Regions from separate parts of the Streptomyces sp. NPDC056486 genome, predicted to be linked through region 1. Evidence: riboswitches for the same ligand, from Rfam matches in the RefSeq annotation. Region 1 holds a riboswitch; each other region holds the start of a gene.
The links. Region 1 has a riboswitch for cyclic di-AMP ahead of ACFQ7F_RS25575 (M23 family metallopeptidase). Riboswitches for the same ligand answer to the same signal wherever they lie in the genome.
Positions count from the first base shown of each region.

Region 2: another riboswitch for cyclic di-AMP. It lies ahead of ACFQ7F_RS20275 (C40 family peptidase); the one in region 1 lies ahead of ACFQ7F_RS25575 (M23 family metallopeptidase).
Region 3: another riboswitch for cyclic di-AMP. It lies ahead of ACFQ7F_RS25060 (transglycosylase family protein); the one in region 1 lies ahead of ACFQ7F_RS25575 (M23 family metallopeptidase).
Region 4: another riboswitch for cyclic di-AMP. It lies ahead of ACFQ7F_RS33955 (transglycosylase SLT domain-containing protein); the one in region 1 lies ahead of ACFQ7F_RS25575 (M23 family metallopeptidase).

Region 1 is NZ_JBHTSF010000070.1:40,896-45,100, reverse strand. It holds gene ACFQ7F_RS25580 (GntR family transcriptional regulator) at 1-558, opposite strand, end outside; gene ACFQ7F_RS25575 (M23 family metallopeptidase) at 793-1,596, opposite strand; cyclic di-AMP (ydaO/yuaA leader) riboswitch at 1,609-1,772, opposite strand; gene ACFQ7F_RS25570 (M16 family metallopeptidase) at 1,970-3,355, opposite strand; gene ACFQ7F_RS25565 (M16 family metallopeptidase) at 3,352-4,205, opposite strand, start outside.
Region 2 is NZ_JBHTSF010000047.1:21,776-25,980, forward strand. It holds gene ACFQ7F_RS20260 (amidase) at 1-582, opposite strand, end outside; gene ACFQ7F_RS20265 (ATP-dependent Clp protease proteolytic subunit) at 790-1,425, shown strand; gene ACFQ7F_RS20270 (hypothetical protein) at 1,433-1,741, shown strand; cyclic di-AMP (ydaO/yuaA leader) riboswitch at 2,096-2,268, shown strand; gene ACFQ7F_RS20275 (C40 family peptidase) at 2,272-2,745, shown strand; gene ACFQ7F_RS20280 (DUF6328 family protein) at 2,907-3,497, shown strand; gene ACFQ7F_RS20285 (LysE family translocator) at 3,451-4,080, opposite strand; gene ACFQ7F_RS20290 (LysR family transcriptional regulator) at 4,180-4,205, shown strand, end outside.
Region 3 is NZ_JBHTSF010000068.1:12,370-16,574, reverse strand. It holds gene eno (phosphopyruvate hydratase) at 1-907, opposite strand, end outside; gene ACFQ7F_RS25060 (transglycosylase family protein) at 1,183-1,902, opposite strand; cyclic di-AMP (ydaO/yuaA leader) riboswitch at 1,906-2,097, opposite strand; gene ACFQ7F_RS25055 (transglycosylase family protein) at 2,279-3,289, opposite strand; gene ACFQ7F_RS25050 (cytochrome P450) at 3,426-4,205, opposite strand, start outside.
Region 4 is NZ_JBHTSF010000122.1:11,139-15,343, reverse strand. It holds gene thpR (RNA 2',3'-cyclic phosphodiesterase) at 2-637, shown strand; cyclic di-AMP (ydaO/yuaA leader) riboswitch at 1,800-1,994, shown strand; gene ACFQ7F_RS33955 (transglycosylase SLT domain-containing protein) at 1,999-2,739, shown strand; gene ACFQ7F_RS33950 (hypothetical protein) at 3,213-3,911, shown strand; gene ACFQ7F_RS33945 (hypothetical protein) at 4,086-4,205, shown strand, end outside.

The sequences.
Region 1 (4,205 bases):
TTCCGCGTCCCCGCGAGCGACCGCGTCGACGATCGCGGCGTGCTCCGCCCAGGACTCCGCGGGGGCGGCCGACGTCTCGACGACGTACATCCAGGCGATCTTGTGCCGGAGCTGGGTGAGCAGAGCCGTGAGGCCCGGGCTGCCGGACGACTGGGCGAGCGTCTCGTGGAACCAGCCGCCCAACGAGCGCAGATCCTCGCTCTGACCGCGCCTCGAACGGTCCTGGCCGAGCCTGACGAGGCCACGCAGGACCTTCAGGTGCGCATCCGTGCGGCGCTGTGCGGCGCGGGCCGCACCAAGGGGCTCCAGGAGCATGCGTATCTCCAGGAGGTCGGCCGCCTCCTGCTCGGTGGGCTCCGCGACGCACGCGCCCGCATGTCTGCGCGTGACGACGAAGCCCTCGGCCTCCAGGGTGCGCAGGGCCTCGCGCACGGGGACGCGGGAGACTCCATAGCGGCGTGCGAGCAGTTCCTCGGTGAGCCGGCCACCCCGTTCGTAGACACCGGAGACGATGTCGTCCCGGATGGCCGTGCATACCGAGTGCGCGGGAATGCGCATGACCTGACCTCCGCCTTAATCCCCGCGAAACGCGGTCGATCGACGCCTTTTCAGTGACCCTATTGCAGGGCGGCTGAATTTCCGATGGCGGGCCGAAATCCATGGATATATTTTGGCCAAAGGCGGCACGGGTGCGGTTCGGGGGCACTCGGGTACCGCGAAAGCCCCGGCTCTCGACGAGCCGGGGCTTTCGGTGGATCAGATGCGCTTCGTGCGACGGTCCGGGGTCAGGGATCAGACGCCGACGTCGTGCGCGCGGAGGTACGCGACCGGGTCGATGTCCGTGCCGTAGTCCTCGCCGGTGCGGGCCTCGAAGTGGAGGTGCGGGCCGCTGGAGTTGCCGGTGGAGCCCGAGAGGCCGATCTGCTGGCCCGGAGTGACCGCCTGGCCGACGGTGACGCCGAGGGACGACATGTGGCCGTACTGGGTGTACGTGCCGTCGTTCATCTTGATGACCACGTTGTTGCCGTAGGCACCGCCCCAGCCGGCCTCGACGACGGTGCCGGAGCCGACCGCGTGGACCGTGGTGCCGGACGCGGCGTGGAAGTCGATGCCGGTGTGGCTGCCGGAGGACCACATGCCGCCGCCGGTCTGGTAGCCCGTGGAGACGGACGAGCCGGTGATCGGGGAGACGTAGCTGTTCAGGCGCTTGCGCTCGGCCTCGCGAGCAGCACGCTCCTTGGCCTCGCGCTCCTTCTTGGCCTTGGCCTTCGCCTCGGCCTCGGCCTTGCGCTTGGCCTCTTCGGCCTTCTTCTTGGCGGCTTCTTCGGCCTTCTTGGCCGCTGCCGCGTCGTCGGCGGCCTGCTGCTGGGCAGCGGCCTGCGCGTCGATGCTCTGGGCGAGCGAGTCGCCGACGGAGACCGCCTGGGTGAGGCCGGTGTGCTCGAGGGCCACGGCGTCGTCGGCGGCGAGGGCCGGAGCGGCCAGGCCTCCTATGACACCGGTGGTGGTGAGGGCTGCGACGCCCGCCACGTTCGCGGTCGTACGCGTGAGGCGGCTCGGGCGACGGTGCTTCCCGGTGGCACGGGTGAACGCCATGAAGCGGCTGATCCTTTCCTTCCTTCTCGCCTACCGGGTTAGCTGACGGGTTCGGAGCAGGAAGGTCTCCTACGAGTCCCTCGCCTCACGGCAAGGTTCCCGATTCACCCCAAGGGGACATGTGGGTCCCCGGCTCCCCTGGCTCGCGCCGTACGGGGACTCGGCGATGACTGTCCGGTGCCGCGGGTGCGGCGTACTGCATGACGAACAGCCGGACCGACGCTAAGCGGGGCGTCTTTCAAACGACAAACGGATCAGAGTTTTTGTAGCGCACGCCACAGGGCAGACACGTAACCTCCATACTAATTCGGACATATGAGGACCCCGGTAGCAAATTCCAGCCACCGGGGTCCCGATATGTCCTGACTGTCACTCAGCCCGTGACCACACTCACTTCACCGATGCCGAGCGCCCTGACGGGCTCCTCGATCTGTGCGGCGTCACCGACGAGCACCGTCACCAGGCGGTCCTGCGGGAAGGCGCTCACCACGGCGGCGGTGGCCTCCACGGTGCCGGTCGCGGCCAACTGGCGGTACAACTGCGCCTGGAAGTCGTCCGGAAGGTGCTGCTCGACCTGATCGGCGAGGGTGGCCGCGACGGACGCCGCCATCTCGTACTTGAGCGGGGCCACGCCCACCAGGTTCTGCACGGCGACGTCGCGCTCGGCGTCCGTGAGGCCGTCGGCGGCGAGGGTGCGCAGCACCTTCCACAGGTCGTCGAGCGCCGGTCCTGTGGACTCGGTGTCCACCGAGCCGCTGATGGCCAGCATCGCGGCACCGGTGCCGTCCGGCGCGGAACGCAGGACCTGGGCGAACGACCGTACGCCGTAGGTGTATCCCTTCTCCTCGCGCAGGACGCGGTCGAGGCGCGAGGTGAGGGTGCCGCCGAGGCAGTACGTGCCGAGCACCTGCGCGGGCCACACGCGGTCGTGCCGGTCCGGTCCCACGCGGCCGATGAGCAGCTGCGTCTGGACGGCGCCGGGGCGGTCCACGATGACGACACGGCCGGTGTCGTCGGCGGTCACCGGGGGCACCGGGCGCGGCTCGGCCGTGCCGCCCGTCCAGGAGCCGATGGTGTCGGCGAGGACGGCGTCCAGGTCGACGCCGGTCAGGTCGCCGACGACGACGGCGGTCGCCGTGGCGGGACGCACGTGCTTCTCGTAGAAGGCACGCACCGCCGCCGAGTCGATGGCCGTGACCGTCTCCTCGGTGCCCTGGCGGGGGCGCGACATGCGCGACGTCGCCGGGAACAGCTGCCGGGAGAGCTCCTTGGCGGCGCGACGACCCGGGTTGGCGGCCTCGTGCGGGATCTCGTCCAGGCGGTTGCGTACGAGGCGTTCGATCTCGCTGTCCGCGAAGGCGGGGGCGCGCAGGGCGTCGGAGAGCAGGCCGAGCGCCTTCGGGAGGCGGGAGACCGGCACTTCGAGGGAGACGCGGACGCCGGGGTGGTCGGCGTGCGCGTCCATGCTGGCGCCGCAGCGGTCGAGTTCCGCGGCGAAGTCCTCGGCGGAGTGTTTGTCGGTGCCTTCGTTGAATGCCCTCGCCATGATCGTGGCGACGCCGTCGAGGCCCGCGGGCTCGGCGTCGAGCGGCGCCTCGAGGTGGATCTCCACGGCGACGACCTGCTGGCCGGGGCGGTGGCAGCGCAGCACGGTGAGGCCGTTGTCCAGGGTGGCTCGCTCGGGCGCGGGGAAGGCCCACGGCCGTGCGGTGCCTGCCTGGGGCTGTGGGTGGAACTGCATCGTCGCGGCCTCGGTCACTTCGCCGCCTCCTCTTCGTCCTCGTCGGTGGCTTCGGCGCCCTCAGGGGCCGCTGTGGGCTCGTACACGAGCACCGCGCGGTTGTCGGGGCGCAGGCGGGCCGCTGCGGCCGCCTTGACCTCTTCGGCGGTGACGTCCAGGACGCGCCCGACGGCGGTCAGGGCGAGCTGCGGGTCTCCGAACAGGACGGCGTACCGGCACAGTTCGTCCGCGCGTCCTGCCACGGTGGAGAGCCGGTCGAGCCACTCGCGCTCCAGCTGTGCCTGGGCGCGCTCCATCTCCTCGTCGGTGGGGCCCTCTTCCGCGAAGCGGGCGAGCTCCTCGTCGACGGCGGCCTCGATGACGGGGACCTCGACGTCGCCGGACGTCTTCACGTCGAGCCAGCCGAGCGAGGGGGCCCCGGCGAGGCGCAGCAGGCCGAACCCGGCCGCCACCGCGGTGCGGTCGCGGCGCACCAGGCGGTTGTAGAGCCGCGACGACTCGCCGCTGCCCAGGACAGTGAGCGCCAGGTCGGCCGCGTCGCACGCGCGCGTGCCGTCCTCCGGGAGGCGGTAGGCGGCCATCAGGGCGCGGGCCGGTACCTCTTCCTCGACGACCTCGCGCAGCTCCTCGCCGATCGTGTCGGGCAGCGAGCCGTCGCGCGGCGGCTGCTTGGCGTCGTTCGAGGGGATGGACCCGAAGTACTGCTCGACCCAGGCGAGGGTCTGCTCCGGGTCGATGTCGCCGACGACCGACAGGACGGCGTTGTTGGGCGCGTAGTACGTACGGAAGAAGTTCCGCGCGTCCTCCAGCGTCGCCGCGTCCAGGTCGGCCATGGAGCCGATCGGGGTGTGGTGGTAGGGGTGGCCCT
Region 2 (4,205 bases), on a different contig from region 1:
GGGGTTGCGCAGGGAGCCGCCCATGTCGCTGCCGTCGGCCAGGGGGTGCATTCCGCACGCGAGCGCCGCCGCCGCTCCCCCGCTGCTGCCGCCCGCCGACCGCTGAAGGTCGTACGGGTTGCGGGTGGCGCCGAAGACCGGATTGACGGTGTGCGAACCGGCCGCGAACTCGGGCACGTTGGTCTTGCCGATGGTGATCGCCCCGGCGGCGCGGATGCGCTCGACGATCAGCTCGTCGCGGTCCGGGACGTTGTCGGCCAGGAGCGGCGTCCCGTAGGTGGTCCGGATTCCGCGGGTGTCGTGCGTGTCCTTGTGGGCGATGGGCAGCCCGTGCAGCGGGCCGAGCGGTTCACCGCGCGCTGTCTGTTCGTCGGCGGTGTACGCCTCGTCGAGCGCGCGCTCCGCCGAGAGGGTCACCACGGCGTTCACGGCGCCGTTGACCTGCTCGATCCGGTCCAGGTGCGCCTGGACGACCTCTCGCGCGGACAGCTCGCGGGTGCGGATCCGGGCGGCGAGCTCGCGGGCGGTGAGGTGAACGAGCTCCGCGGCGCCGGGGACTCGGTGGGCTTCTTCAGGGCTCATACGACGCTTTCGGCTCGGGGCGGTGGGCTGCTGGCGTTCGTTGCCGCGTTCTCGGCATGCGCTTTCAGCGAGCGGCTGAAACACGGCCCGTCTGTTGACTCCGGCGGATCACCCGAACATGCTCCTCACCACGACGTTACGTACGTCCTGTACGTTTTTTACAGGAAGCCTTGGGGCAGCCGACCCCCGGTAGAGGAGAGACGTGCCATGAACCGACCGTTCGCCCGCTATGTCCTGCCCGAGTTCACCGAGCGCACCAGCACGGGACAGCGGACCGTCGATCCGTACTCGAAGCTGCTCGAAGAGCGCATCGTCTTCCTCGGGACGCCGATCGACGACACCTCCGCCAACGACGTGATGGCGCAGTTCATGCACCTCGAACACCAGGCGCCCGACCGCGACATCTCGCTCTACATCAACTCCCCCGGCGGCTCGTTCAGCGCGATGACGGCCATCTACGACACGATCCAGTTCGTCACGTGCGACGTGGAGACGACCTGCCTGGGCCAGGCCGCGTCGGCGGCCGCCGTCCTCCTTGCCGCGGGCACCCCCGGCAAGCGATGCGCGCTGCCCGGCGCCCGGGTCCTCATCCATCAGCCCTCGCTCGCCGAGCCGGTCCACGGTCAGGCGACCGACCTGGCGATCCAGGCCGAAGAGCTCCTGCGCACCCGGGCCAAACTGGAGAAGCTGCTCGTCCGGCACACGGGCCGGAGCCCGGAGCGCGTCGCGGCCGACATCGAGCGCGACAAGATCCTCAGCGCCCCCGAAGCAGTCGAGTACGGCCTGGTGGACCGGATCATCGCGAGCCGCAAGTCATCCCCGCGCACCCCGGGCGCGAGGTGAGCCACCGGTGCTGCCGCCCGAGCTTCCTCCCCTGCCCGCACTCACCCGCGCCGAGGGCGAGTTGATCGACCGATACCTCGAAGTGGTCGACCTGGTCGGCCGGATCAACCCGGCGCGCGCCTCGGACACCTACGGCGGGCTGCGCGCGGCCCAGGCCCTGGTGGGCAGCGCAACCGCACTGCGGGACGCCCTGACGCTCATGCACCAGCGGGGCGAGAGCGCCGTGCACGCGCCGACGCTGGCCCGAGCGCTACGTGTGCTCGACGGCGAGCGGCGAGCCGGGCGGGTCACCGTGCCACCCCCGTCGGCATCCTGAGCACCCATCACCACAGCTCTGACGCCCGAACCGTCCGGGACGGGGCTCAAACGAACCAAACGGGCTACCTCGTTCGGCGTAGACGTTCGTAGTCATTTGTGCCGTCTGCAGTTGCGTCAGATGTGTACGCGATGGCCGGAATTCCTCGTTCCGGTGCTGGTCGAACGATCGTCGGGTTCCTCGGTCCGGTCCCGAATCAGACCTTGTCCACCCGAACGGTTCAGCCGTGAGGAGCCTCACAAAACGCCGTTTCGGCTCGGAATTCGCACCCTTGACGGGTCAAGATCCCTTCCGACGACAAGCCCCCGCCACAGCGGCGGGGCGGTCCGGGCGGACGCCGAGTCCTGCCGCCACCCGGATGACCGGTCGACATCGGTGCATCGGCAGGAGTGGAGGACCCAGGCATGACGGGTCGGTCCGGAAGGTCCGGACGCCGACCCTTGGGGTGAAGCCGCACACCGCGGCCGGGCAACTTCGCCAGCCCGAATCCGACAGGTCATCCTTCACAGGCGGCTGACGAAGGGTTGCGCATGACCGCGCTGAATCATGTTCCGTCGCTGCTCGCCAGGGCCGGCTCCGTATCGGTCCTCACGCTCGCCGTCGTAGGCGGCACCCTCGTGGCCCCAGGGCTCACGACGGAGGCAGAGGCCGCGACGCACGGGACCAAAGCGCTCAAGATCGCCGCCTCCAAGAAAGGCTCGCCGTACCGCTGGGGAGCGACGGGGCCACACAGGTTCGACTGCTCCGGCCTGACGCTCTACTCGTTCAAGCGCGCGGGCAAGAAGCTGCCTCGCACCGCCGCACAGCAGTACAACAAGACCCGCCATGTCTCGGCGTCGAAACGCTCCCGCGGCGACCTGGTCTTCTTCCACTCCGGCCGGAACGTCTACCACGTCGGCATCTACGCCGGGAAGGGCCGGATCTGGCACGCCCCGAAGTCGAACACCGTGGTGCGGCTCGAGAAGATCTGGACGAAGAGCGTCTGGTACGGCAGGGTGCGCTGATCACCCGTCACTGAACGTCAGCTGTCGGACGGCGGCGGGGGCCTCACGGCTGCCGCCGCCGCTCGGCCGATCCATTGCCGGCCCTCGCCCGGCCCACGCCAGGCCCTCTGATCGGCGCGCCCGCCAGGCGTGGACGGCGCCCACACGGATACTCGTGCGCCATGGCCGAAAACAACGGTGCCCCCATCGCAGGCGACCCGCCTCCGCGCAACGAGACGAGCTTCGAGCGCGCCGACCGCAATTTCTCCGAGATCCTCCAGGAGCTGCGCGTCACACAGGCCGGGGTGCAGATCCTCTTCGCGTTCCTGTTGACGCTCGCCTTCACCGAACGCTTCCCCTCGCTCGACACGGTGCAGCGCGCCACGTACGTCACCACACTGCTGCTCGCCGTCCTGTCCGCCGCGCTGTTCACCGCACCGGCCGCCGTGCACAGGTCGCTGTTCGGGCAGCACTCCAAGCCGCGGATCGTGCGGGTGTCGTCCCGCCTCGCCGGTTTCGGCATGGTGGTCCTGGTGTTCGCGCTCGCCGGTTCCGTGCTCCTGGTCGTGGACGTGGCGGTGGGCCGCACCGGTGGGATCATCGCGAGCGCGGGCACCCTTGTGGTGTGTGCGGGCCTCTGGGGCCTGCTTCCCGTCCTGGTGCGCGGCGCGGGCAAGGGCGAGTACGACGACGACACCGGCAGCGGCACCGGCGGGTCGGACGGCGTCACGCCGTCAGGGCCTCGGCCAGGAGCACCAGGCCAAGGACGCTGAGCACGACGCCCGTGCCGCCCTCGATCGCACGAGCCGTACGCGGCCTCCGCAGCCATCGGCCGAGCCGGTCCACCAGGAGCGCGACGACCGGGAACCACACCAGGGCCAGGGCCACGATGATGGACGCGAGCAGCAGTGTCCTGGGCATCGCGGGGCTGCCCGCGGGTACGAACTGGGGCAGCACGCTGAGGAAGGTGATGGGTGCCTTGGGGTTGAGGGCGTTGGTGAGGAAGCCCTGCCGCAGACTGCCCCCGGCTGCTGACCGCTCCTCACCCTCCGGCGCGCCGAAGCTCTGCGGCGCACGCGCCGCCGACCGCAGCGCGCGGTACCCGAGGTACAGCACATAAGCCCCGCCCATGATCTGCAGCACCCGGAACAGCGTGGGGACCGCCGCCAGGACGGCCGCGACCCCGGCCACCGCGAGCACCGTGTGCACCACGAGCCCGCCCGCGACACCGATCGCGCAGACGATTCCGGCGCGGCGCGATGCGAGGGCGTTGCGTACCACCACGGCGAAGTCGGCGCCCGGCACGGCGACCATGCCCGCGGCGACTCCGGTGAAGGCGACCAGTTGAGCGTCCATGGCCTCAAGGCTGCCTTCCTTCTGCCTTCAGCAGGTATGTGGAATATCCTGGGTCTGCCTTAAGCAGGCGTTTAGCCCCCCCGGCACCGGGAGACTTCCATGTACGACCCGACGCGGCTCGCCGC
Region 3 (4,205 bases), on a different contig from region 1:
GCTTGTCGGTGAGGACCTTCCAGCCCGCCCAGTCGTCCTCGAACAGCGGGTCCTCGATGGAGACGAGCGGGTACGAGGCGACGAGCTCCTCGTAGTACTCGGTCATCTCGGCGGCCGAGCGGGACTTGCCCTCGAACTCGTACTTGCCGTCCTTGTAGAACTCGGAAGCGGCGACGTCGAGAGCGAGGCCGATCTGCTCACCGGGGACGTAACCGGCCTGCTTGATGGCCTCGAGGATGAGGTCGAGCGCGGCGCGGTTGGAGTCCAGGTTCGGGGCGAAGCCGCCCTCGTCGCCCAGGCCGGTGGAGAGGCCCTTGTCCTTCAGGACCTTCTTCAGCGTGTGGTAGACCTCGGTGCCCCAGCGCAGGGCCTCGGAGAACGACTCGGCGCCGATCGGCGCGATCATGAACTCCTGGATGTCGACGTTCGAGTCGGCGTGCGACCCGCCGTTCAGGATGTTCATCATCGGAACGGGCAGCAGGTGCGCGTTCGGGCCGCCGAGGTAGCGGAAGAGCGGCAGGTCGGAGGCCTCCGACGCGGCGTGCGCGACGGCGAGCGAGACGCCGAGGATGGCGTTGGCGCCGAGCGAGCCCTTGTTGTCGGTGGCGTCGAGGTCGAACATCGCCTGGTCGATCAGGCGCTGCTCGGTCGCGTCGTACCCGACGAGCTCCGGGCCGATCTGCTCGATGACGGCGAGGACGGCCTTCTCCACGCCCTTGCCCTGGTAACGGTTGGGGTCACCGTCACGGAGTTCGATGGCCTCGAAAGCACCGGTGGACGCACCGGACGGAACGGCGGCACGACCCGTGCTGCCGTCGTCGAGGCCGACCTCGACCTCGACCGTGGGGTTGCCTCGGGAGTCCAGGATTTCCCGGGCTACGACGACGTCGATGGACGGCACGAGCATCTCCTTCTGGGATGTGACGCGGGTACGCGGGGCGTTGGCCTCGCGGACACGAGCCTAACCGGCTCCCGGGCAAGAGCGAGCCGAGCCGCCGCCCTATGGACAAACCGAGAGCAAAAAGTTTCCGAACGGAACAAAACAAACCCCGCCCCGGTGCGTACGGGGGATACGCGCACCGGGGCGGGGTGGACCCGTGGGGACGGGGTGGGGCGGGCGGCGCCTCCGCCGAAGCGCCGCCGCCTCTCTCAGCTTCTCCGCCGAGCTGCAGCAGGCTCCTCTTAGCTGAGGTGCAGCTGCTGACCCGGGAAGATCATGTCGGCGTTGTCGATGATGTCGCCGTTGAGCTTGTACACCTTGTGCCAGCCGCCCTTGACGTCCTTCGCCTCGGCGATCTTGGAGAGGGTGTCACCCTTCTTGACCTTGTACTCGCCGTCGCCCTTCTTGACCGTCTTGCCGGTCGGGGTCTCGACGGTCTTCTTGGACTCGGTCTTCGGAGCCTCGGGCTTCGGCGCGGCCTGCTTCGGAGCGGCCTGCTGCGGCTGCTCGGTCTGGGCGCTGGGCTCGTTCTTGGGCTGCTCCTGGGTCTGCTGCGGGGCGCTCTCCTGCGCACCGCCACCCTCGTTGGAAGCGCCCGAGAGGCCGACACCGCAGCTCGGCCAGGCACCCTTGCCCTGGCCCGCGAGGACCTTCTCGCCGATCTCTATCTGCTGGGCCTTGGAGGCCTGGTCCGCGCTGGACGCGTACTTCGTGCCGCCGTACGCGGCCCAGGTGGACGACGAGAACTGCAGGCCGCCCGTGTAGCCGTTGCCCGTGTTGATCGACCAGTTGCCGCCGGACTCGCACTGCGCGACGGCGTCCCACTCGGAGTTCGTCGCGGCGGAGGCCTGGCCGGCCGCCATCAGCGGAGCGGCGACGGCGACACCGGTGACGCCCGCGAGCGTGGCGACACGGGTGGCCTTGGACGGGCGGCGGTGCTTGCCCTTGCTGGAAAACAGCATGAGTGATCCCCTCACCGACGCCTGCGAGGTGAGCTGTCGGGTTCGGGCCGATGAAGTTGCCCGGCCGCGCTTCCTGAGCGCGGCTTAACCCCTAGCCGTTCCCGTCCGCTCGTCCGCCTCGCTCTCGCGATGCTGAACGGCCGGGCCCGGCGGAAACCTTGGTTCCCCCGCTCCTGCCTACGGCGCTTACGCGACGACTGTTCCCGAACGGCCGTTGGCAGGACTCGGCGTACCGACCGGCGGGGCCCGCTGTGGCGAGCGGTCACGACCGTAGTCATGCCGACGGCCGAATTCCAAAGACGATCAGGGCTTCTGAGACCCATGTCTCACTTGCGCCAATCCGGACATCAGGCGCAAAGCGAGTCGCCAACTTCCCCTACTTTTCGCCCAAATCGAGGCTCTGACCGGGAAGGATGAGATCGGGGTCGGAGCCGACGGCCTTCTCGTTCTCGGCGTACAGCTCGGTCCACCCGCCCTTCACGTCGTGGTCGTCCGCGATGGCCCAGAGGTTGTCTCCGGAGCGGACCGTGTACGTCCCGTCCGAGGCGTCCTGCTGTCGCTCGTCGCCGCGCGAGGCGTGCCGGCCCGAACCCTCGCGGGAGTCGTCGCCGGACGGCTTGCCGTCCGCGCTGTCGCCGCGGTGGCGGCCTTCGCCCTCGCCGGTGGTGGGAGTGGGGGTCGGCGAAGTCTCATCGCTCTGCCCGGACTTGCCCGAGTCATCCGAATCACCCGACTCGTCGTGATTCTTGTCTCGCGACTCGTCGTCGGCGCCGGACTTGCCGGAGTCACCGGAGGGCTTCTTCGAGGACTCGCCCGACGGCTCATCTGAAGGCTCGTCCGAAGACTTGGCACTGTCCGAGGGGTCGGCCGACTCACTCGGCGACGTGCTCGGCTCATCCGATTCATCCGACCCGTCCGACCCGTCCGACGCACCGGAGTCGCCCGACTCCGTCGCTTCGTCGGAAGGCGTCGTCGTGATCGGAGCGCCCGGGTCGACGTCGGCGGCGGCACCGTCCTCGGTGAGGCCTGCGACCGGCGCGCAGCTCGGCCAGGCCTTGACCCCCTGATCGTCGAGAACCTTCTCGGCGACGGAGATCTGCTGCGAGCGGCTGGCCTGATCGGCGCTCGGCGCGAAGTCGAGGCCGCCGTTGTCCTCCCAGACCTGCTGCGACAACTGGAGCCCGCCGTAGTACCCGTTGCCCGCGTCCGCGCTCCAGGACCCGCCGCTCTCGCACTCCGCGAGCTTGTCCCACGTGGCGGCGTCCGCCGCGCTCGCACTGGTGGCGCCGAGCAGCGGGATGGCTATGGCCGATCCTGCGACTCCTGCCGCGACGATCAGGGCCGGGGCCTGGCGGGGGCGTCGGTGACGACCATTGCCGGAGAGCATGCGGTTGCCTTTCGCGTGACTGGAGCGACGACTGCGACACGGGATGCCGAGTCGTCGGTGAACGTAGCGGGAGTCGAACGCTTGTCACAAGTCGATGCAGCGGAGATCACGTGAAAGTCACAGTCTTGACGGCTCGTCAGCTGGACGGCGCTTCAAGTGGCTGATATTTGCTCTGCTGTGCGGGTGTGAACTCCACGGGCAGCGTACGGAGTCCACGCATGATGAGCCCGCCACGCCATCTCAAATCACCAGGTTCCGCCGCGAGTCGCAGGTCAGGAAGGCGCCGCAGAAGCGTCGCGAGGGCGGTCTGCCCTTCGAGCCGGGCGAGCGGCGCACCGAGACAGTAATGAATGCCATGGCCGTAGCCGAGGTGTTGGTTGTCGCGCCGGGAGAGGTCGAGCGCGTCCGGTCGGTCGAAGCGTTCCGGGTCACGGTCGGCGGCGGCGAGGACGACGAGAACGGGGTCACCGACGGCGATGTCCTCCCCTCCGACGGTCAGCCGCTCGGTGGCATACCGCCAGGTGGCGAGTTCGACGGGTCCGTCGAAGCGGAGGAGCTCCTCGAGCCCGGTCTCCAGGAGTCCGGTGTCGCCGCCCTTGAGGGACTCCTGGAGCCGCTCGCGCTGTTCGGGGTGGGTGAGCAGGGCATAAGTGCCATTGCCGATGAGGTTCACGGTCGTCTCAAAACCGGCAAAAAGCAAGATAAATGCCATCGCGGCGGCCTCGTTCTCGGTGAGGTGCTCGCCGTGGTCGGAGGCGCGGATGAGCCCCGAGATGAGGTCGTCGCCGGGTTCGAGACGCTTGCGGTGGATCAGCTCGGCGAGGTAGCCGCGCATCTTCTTCACGGACCGGGCGACCCCGCCCCTGGGACCTCCCCCGTGGCGGATCATCATCCCCGCCCAGTCGCGGAAGTCGTC
Region 4 (4,205 bases), on a different contig from region 1:
CGTGAACGAACAGACCCAGCCCGCCACTGTCCGTGTGTTCATCGCTCTCGCCCCGCCCGACGACGCGAAACAAGAACTGGCGCAGGCACTTGAGCCCGCCCAACACGCACATCCCCGCATGCGTTGGAACCGCATCGAGGACTGGCACATCACCCTGGCGTTCCTCGGCGAAGTCCCCGCCCCGACGGTGCAACTCCTGCACGCACCGCTCGCCCGCCTCGCAGCAACCCGCCGATCCCTCACCCTGGCCCTGCACGGCGGTGGGCACTTCGACGAGCGGGTGCTGTGGAGCGGAATCAACGGCGACCTCGAAAGGCTGCACCTGCTCGCCACCGACGTACGCGCCGTCGCCGACCACTGCGGAATCACCCACACGCACCGGCCGTTCCGCCCGCACCTGACACTGGCCCGCGCCCGCCGCGACACCCCCTCGTGCGCAGCAGAAGCCGCCGCCGGACTAGCCGGATTCACCGGCTGCTCATGGCAGGCCCAGCGCCTCCACCTGGTCGCCAGCAACACCGGCCGCGGCCCCGGCCCCATCCATTACCGCGACATCGGCGCCTGGAACTTCGGCAGCCCCACCTCGCCACCCCACGATGAGGACCCCGTCCAGCAGCCACCACGCAAACGGACTTAGACACATACCCACACCCACGCCCACACCAGGAGGATCCCCTAACGGCGGGCAGAGAGTTTGATGTCTCGGGAAGCCGTCCTGCATCTAGGCCAGTTGACGCCACTGGCGATTCCCGCTTTCCGCCACTACCTCCAGACGGGCACCGCAGTTCAGAGCAACGAGCATAATCTGACGGGGGCACAGAAATTACGCTTACCTACTGACATTTCAGCGATGCCCCACACGAGAGCTACGGAATGCACCCTCCGGGCTCATTCCATAACCCTGCGGCTTCCAGCCTAAATACCTGCCCCGGAATGCAAGCGCCCCCTTCGGATACTTGAACCTGAAGAAGGGATACGCATTCTCTAGGAGAGAGAAGAACTCCCGGAAAAATCCGGGGGTTTGGCCCTCCGGACGTATGGGTGGGACTGGGCCGCCCTCAGCATCCTCAGAACTTCCGCCGCCCGAGTGCAGAGGCCCCCGACGCACAACACCCGTCAACCCACTCGCATCCCCGAAGCCTCCACGTCGCCCCCGTCGCCCCCTCCCCCAACAGCATCCATCGGGGCGTGGTTTGGCTAGCTCAGGGCAGTGACTTATTGATCCAGCAGGGTGGCGTCGCGACGGGGCCTGTTGGCTGGGGACGTGGGAGAAGGCCTGTTCCACACGAGACGAATACCCCGCACACCCAGCGCGCTCATTCCGATCATCACCCGGTCATGAACACTGCCGCGGACCCTCTGCCGGTCCGTTCCGTCGGGGACACGCCGCTCGCGGAGGAGTGACCGCGCGGTCGCGTCAGCAGCGGGGGCAGGGTGTCCGTTTTGACCTGAAAGACGGGCTCACAAGGTGCCACCTTCACAGGGGAAGCCACCCATTCGCACCACTAAGGGCACATGGAGCTTTATGCCCCAGTTTAACTTCTTTCGCGCAAGACAAGGCGATCTAATACCTCCTTCATCCGCATTCCAGTCCGTAGCCCATTCAGTGAATTGAGTCACACTGTCGCGACCGCGCCCCTGGGAGCCGCTGAGCGTACTTCCGTTGCGCGCTAAGAAAGTTGGGGTTTTTGATCAATGCGGGCAACGAGTTCTGTTCACCAGGGACAGGTCTCGCGCATTCCCTATGCGAATTCGTGTCTTGTTCCGTCCGGGCTTTCTCGCCTAACGTCACCGTTAATCCGGATGGAACGCCGAATCCTGCCGCTGTCCGGAAACCCTCCCACCCACTCACTCACGCACGGCAGGAGCGGGGGACCCAGGTAAGCCGTCGATCCGGATTCCGGAACGACTCGGGGTGAAGTCGCATTCGCAGTGCGACCGGACATCTCCCGTCCGAACCCGACAGCTCACCTCGTAGGCGACGGAGAGGAATTCGTCATGCCTGCAAAGGGAAAGCACCGCCGCCCCAAGTCCAGCCCGCTCACCCGGAACATCGCCGCCGCAAGCACGGGCGGCGCCGTGCTCATCCTCCCGGTGCTCGGCGCGACCACCGCAGCCGCGGCGCCGGCCGGCACCGCCGCCAAGCCCGCCGCGGCCCCCACGACGTACGTCGTCACCGCAGGCGACTCCCTCTCCAAGATCGCCCGCGAGCACTCCCTGAGCGGCGGCTGGAAGAAGCTGTACGAGGACAACCGCAGCACCCTCGGCAACGACCCGAAGCTGATCCACCCCGGTCTCAAGCTCACCCTCGGCGAGAAGGCACCGGCCCAGCCGGCGTCCGCCGAGCGGGCAGACCGCTCCGAGCGCACGGACACGCTCTCCGCAGAGCCCGCCGCAGCCCCGGCGAAGAAGGCCTACACCAACGACCTCGACGGCTGGATCAACGAGTCGCTCGACGTACTGGCCCAGCACGGCATCCCCGGCACCTACGAGGGCATCCACCGCAACATCATGCGCGAGTCCTCCGGCAACCCTCAGATCACCAACAACTGGGACTCCAACGCCGCCGCCGGAATACCCTCCAAGGGACTCCTGCAGGTCATCGACCCCACGTTCGCCGCGTACCACGTGCCCGGCACGTCGACGGACAGCTTCGACCCCGTCGCCAACATCACCGCTGCCTGCAACTACGCGGCCGACCGCTACGGCTCGATCGACAACGTGAACGGGCCCTACTAGAAGCCCCACCCCCCTCATCCGCTGCAAGCCCGGCGCACCGTGTGCCTTGGGCTCAGGCCGCTCTCGGTCCGCGCACCGCTCCCGCCAGCACACGCCGGCAGGCACGCCGCATCTCCGCGGCTGCCTCGCCCGGCGCCGGGACGAGGCTTGCGGCCACCGACAGCCCTAGGCGCTCGCGTCACCGGGGCGGCCGCGCACCGGCGCATGCGCCAGCGAGCTCTCTTCCCTGAGCGGCTCAGCAGCTGCGCATAGCCCAGGAGGCCAGGGGCAGAGAGTCGCGCAGCCGGGCAGACGGAGGGCACCAGACCGGTTCGTCCGCCCGGATGTCAAACTCATGGAGGCCTGCATAGTCTGCTTCCCCGGCGACTCAGGCACAGCGACGCCCACCAGGACCTGCCACATACTGCGCTGGGCCAGCGGGCGCCCCAGCAAACGAGGCGTTGGTCTCACCCCTGCTGGCGTAGCGTGTCGCCATGTCCACGCCTTCACAGCCAGGTGGTTCGGGTCCGCATACGTCCTTCGGACCGCCGCCCGTCCAGCCGCAGTTCCCGCAGCAGGGTCCTCCCTACGCGCAGCCCTACCCCGCGGCTGGGGGGCCCGGCCCGTGGGGCGCACCTTCCATGGGCCCGCCTCCTTCCCGGCGCAGTACCGCCAAGGTGTTGGGCATCACCGGTGGCATCGTCGGTGCGTTGGTGGTGGTGCTCGCTGGAGTTGCTTTGTTCGTGGACGGCTCAGAGGGAGGGTTCCCGGAGGCGAAGTACCGCATGAGCGTGCCGGACGAGCTGGTCGGCGGGACGTACCGGCTGTCTCAGGACTTCTCCTCCACCGCCGGCAAGCAGATCGTCGAGGAGAACCGGAGCCGGGCCAACGTGCGTGACCCGAAGGCAGTGGTGGCCCAGTACACGGGGCGGGGCGACCAGGAGGGCGGCAAATTGGTCGTCTCCGGTATCTACGGCCGGTACAAAGACCCCGACCGAGCTCGCGACTACCTGATGGAAGGCGCCACCAAAGGCCAGGGCGCCACGGTCGCCGTGCCCGCACACGACGTCACGCCCGTCGGCTCGAAGGTGACCTTGAGCTGTCAGGTCCTGACCTCAGAACAGAACGGCAGCCGCAGCAACGTGCCGATGTGCGCCTGGGGCGACGACAACACCGGGGCGGCTGTCGGGTGATCACACCGGAAACCGCAGTGCAGGAACCTGAGTCCGTCGACCTTGACGCAATTGCACGGACGACTCTGCAAGTTCGCAAGGAGATGCGCGAACCCATCGGCTGAGCATGCTGCTGAGCCAGACCTGCACCCCAGCTTGTCCTACGTCTCTGGCGCGGGCCGGCGCCTGAGTGCTGTGGCACTCCTGGCGCACGCGTCGGCGTACGGCGTGGACGGCCTGTGGCCGCCGACCGGTGAGCGGATCGGCAACTGGCTCACGCTCGGCGGTGACGCCCTCGGCATGGTGCCCGGCGTC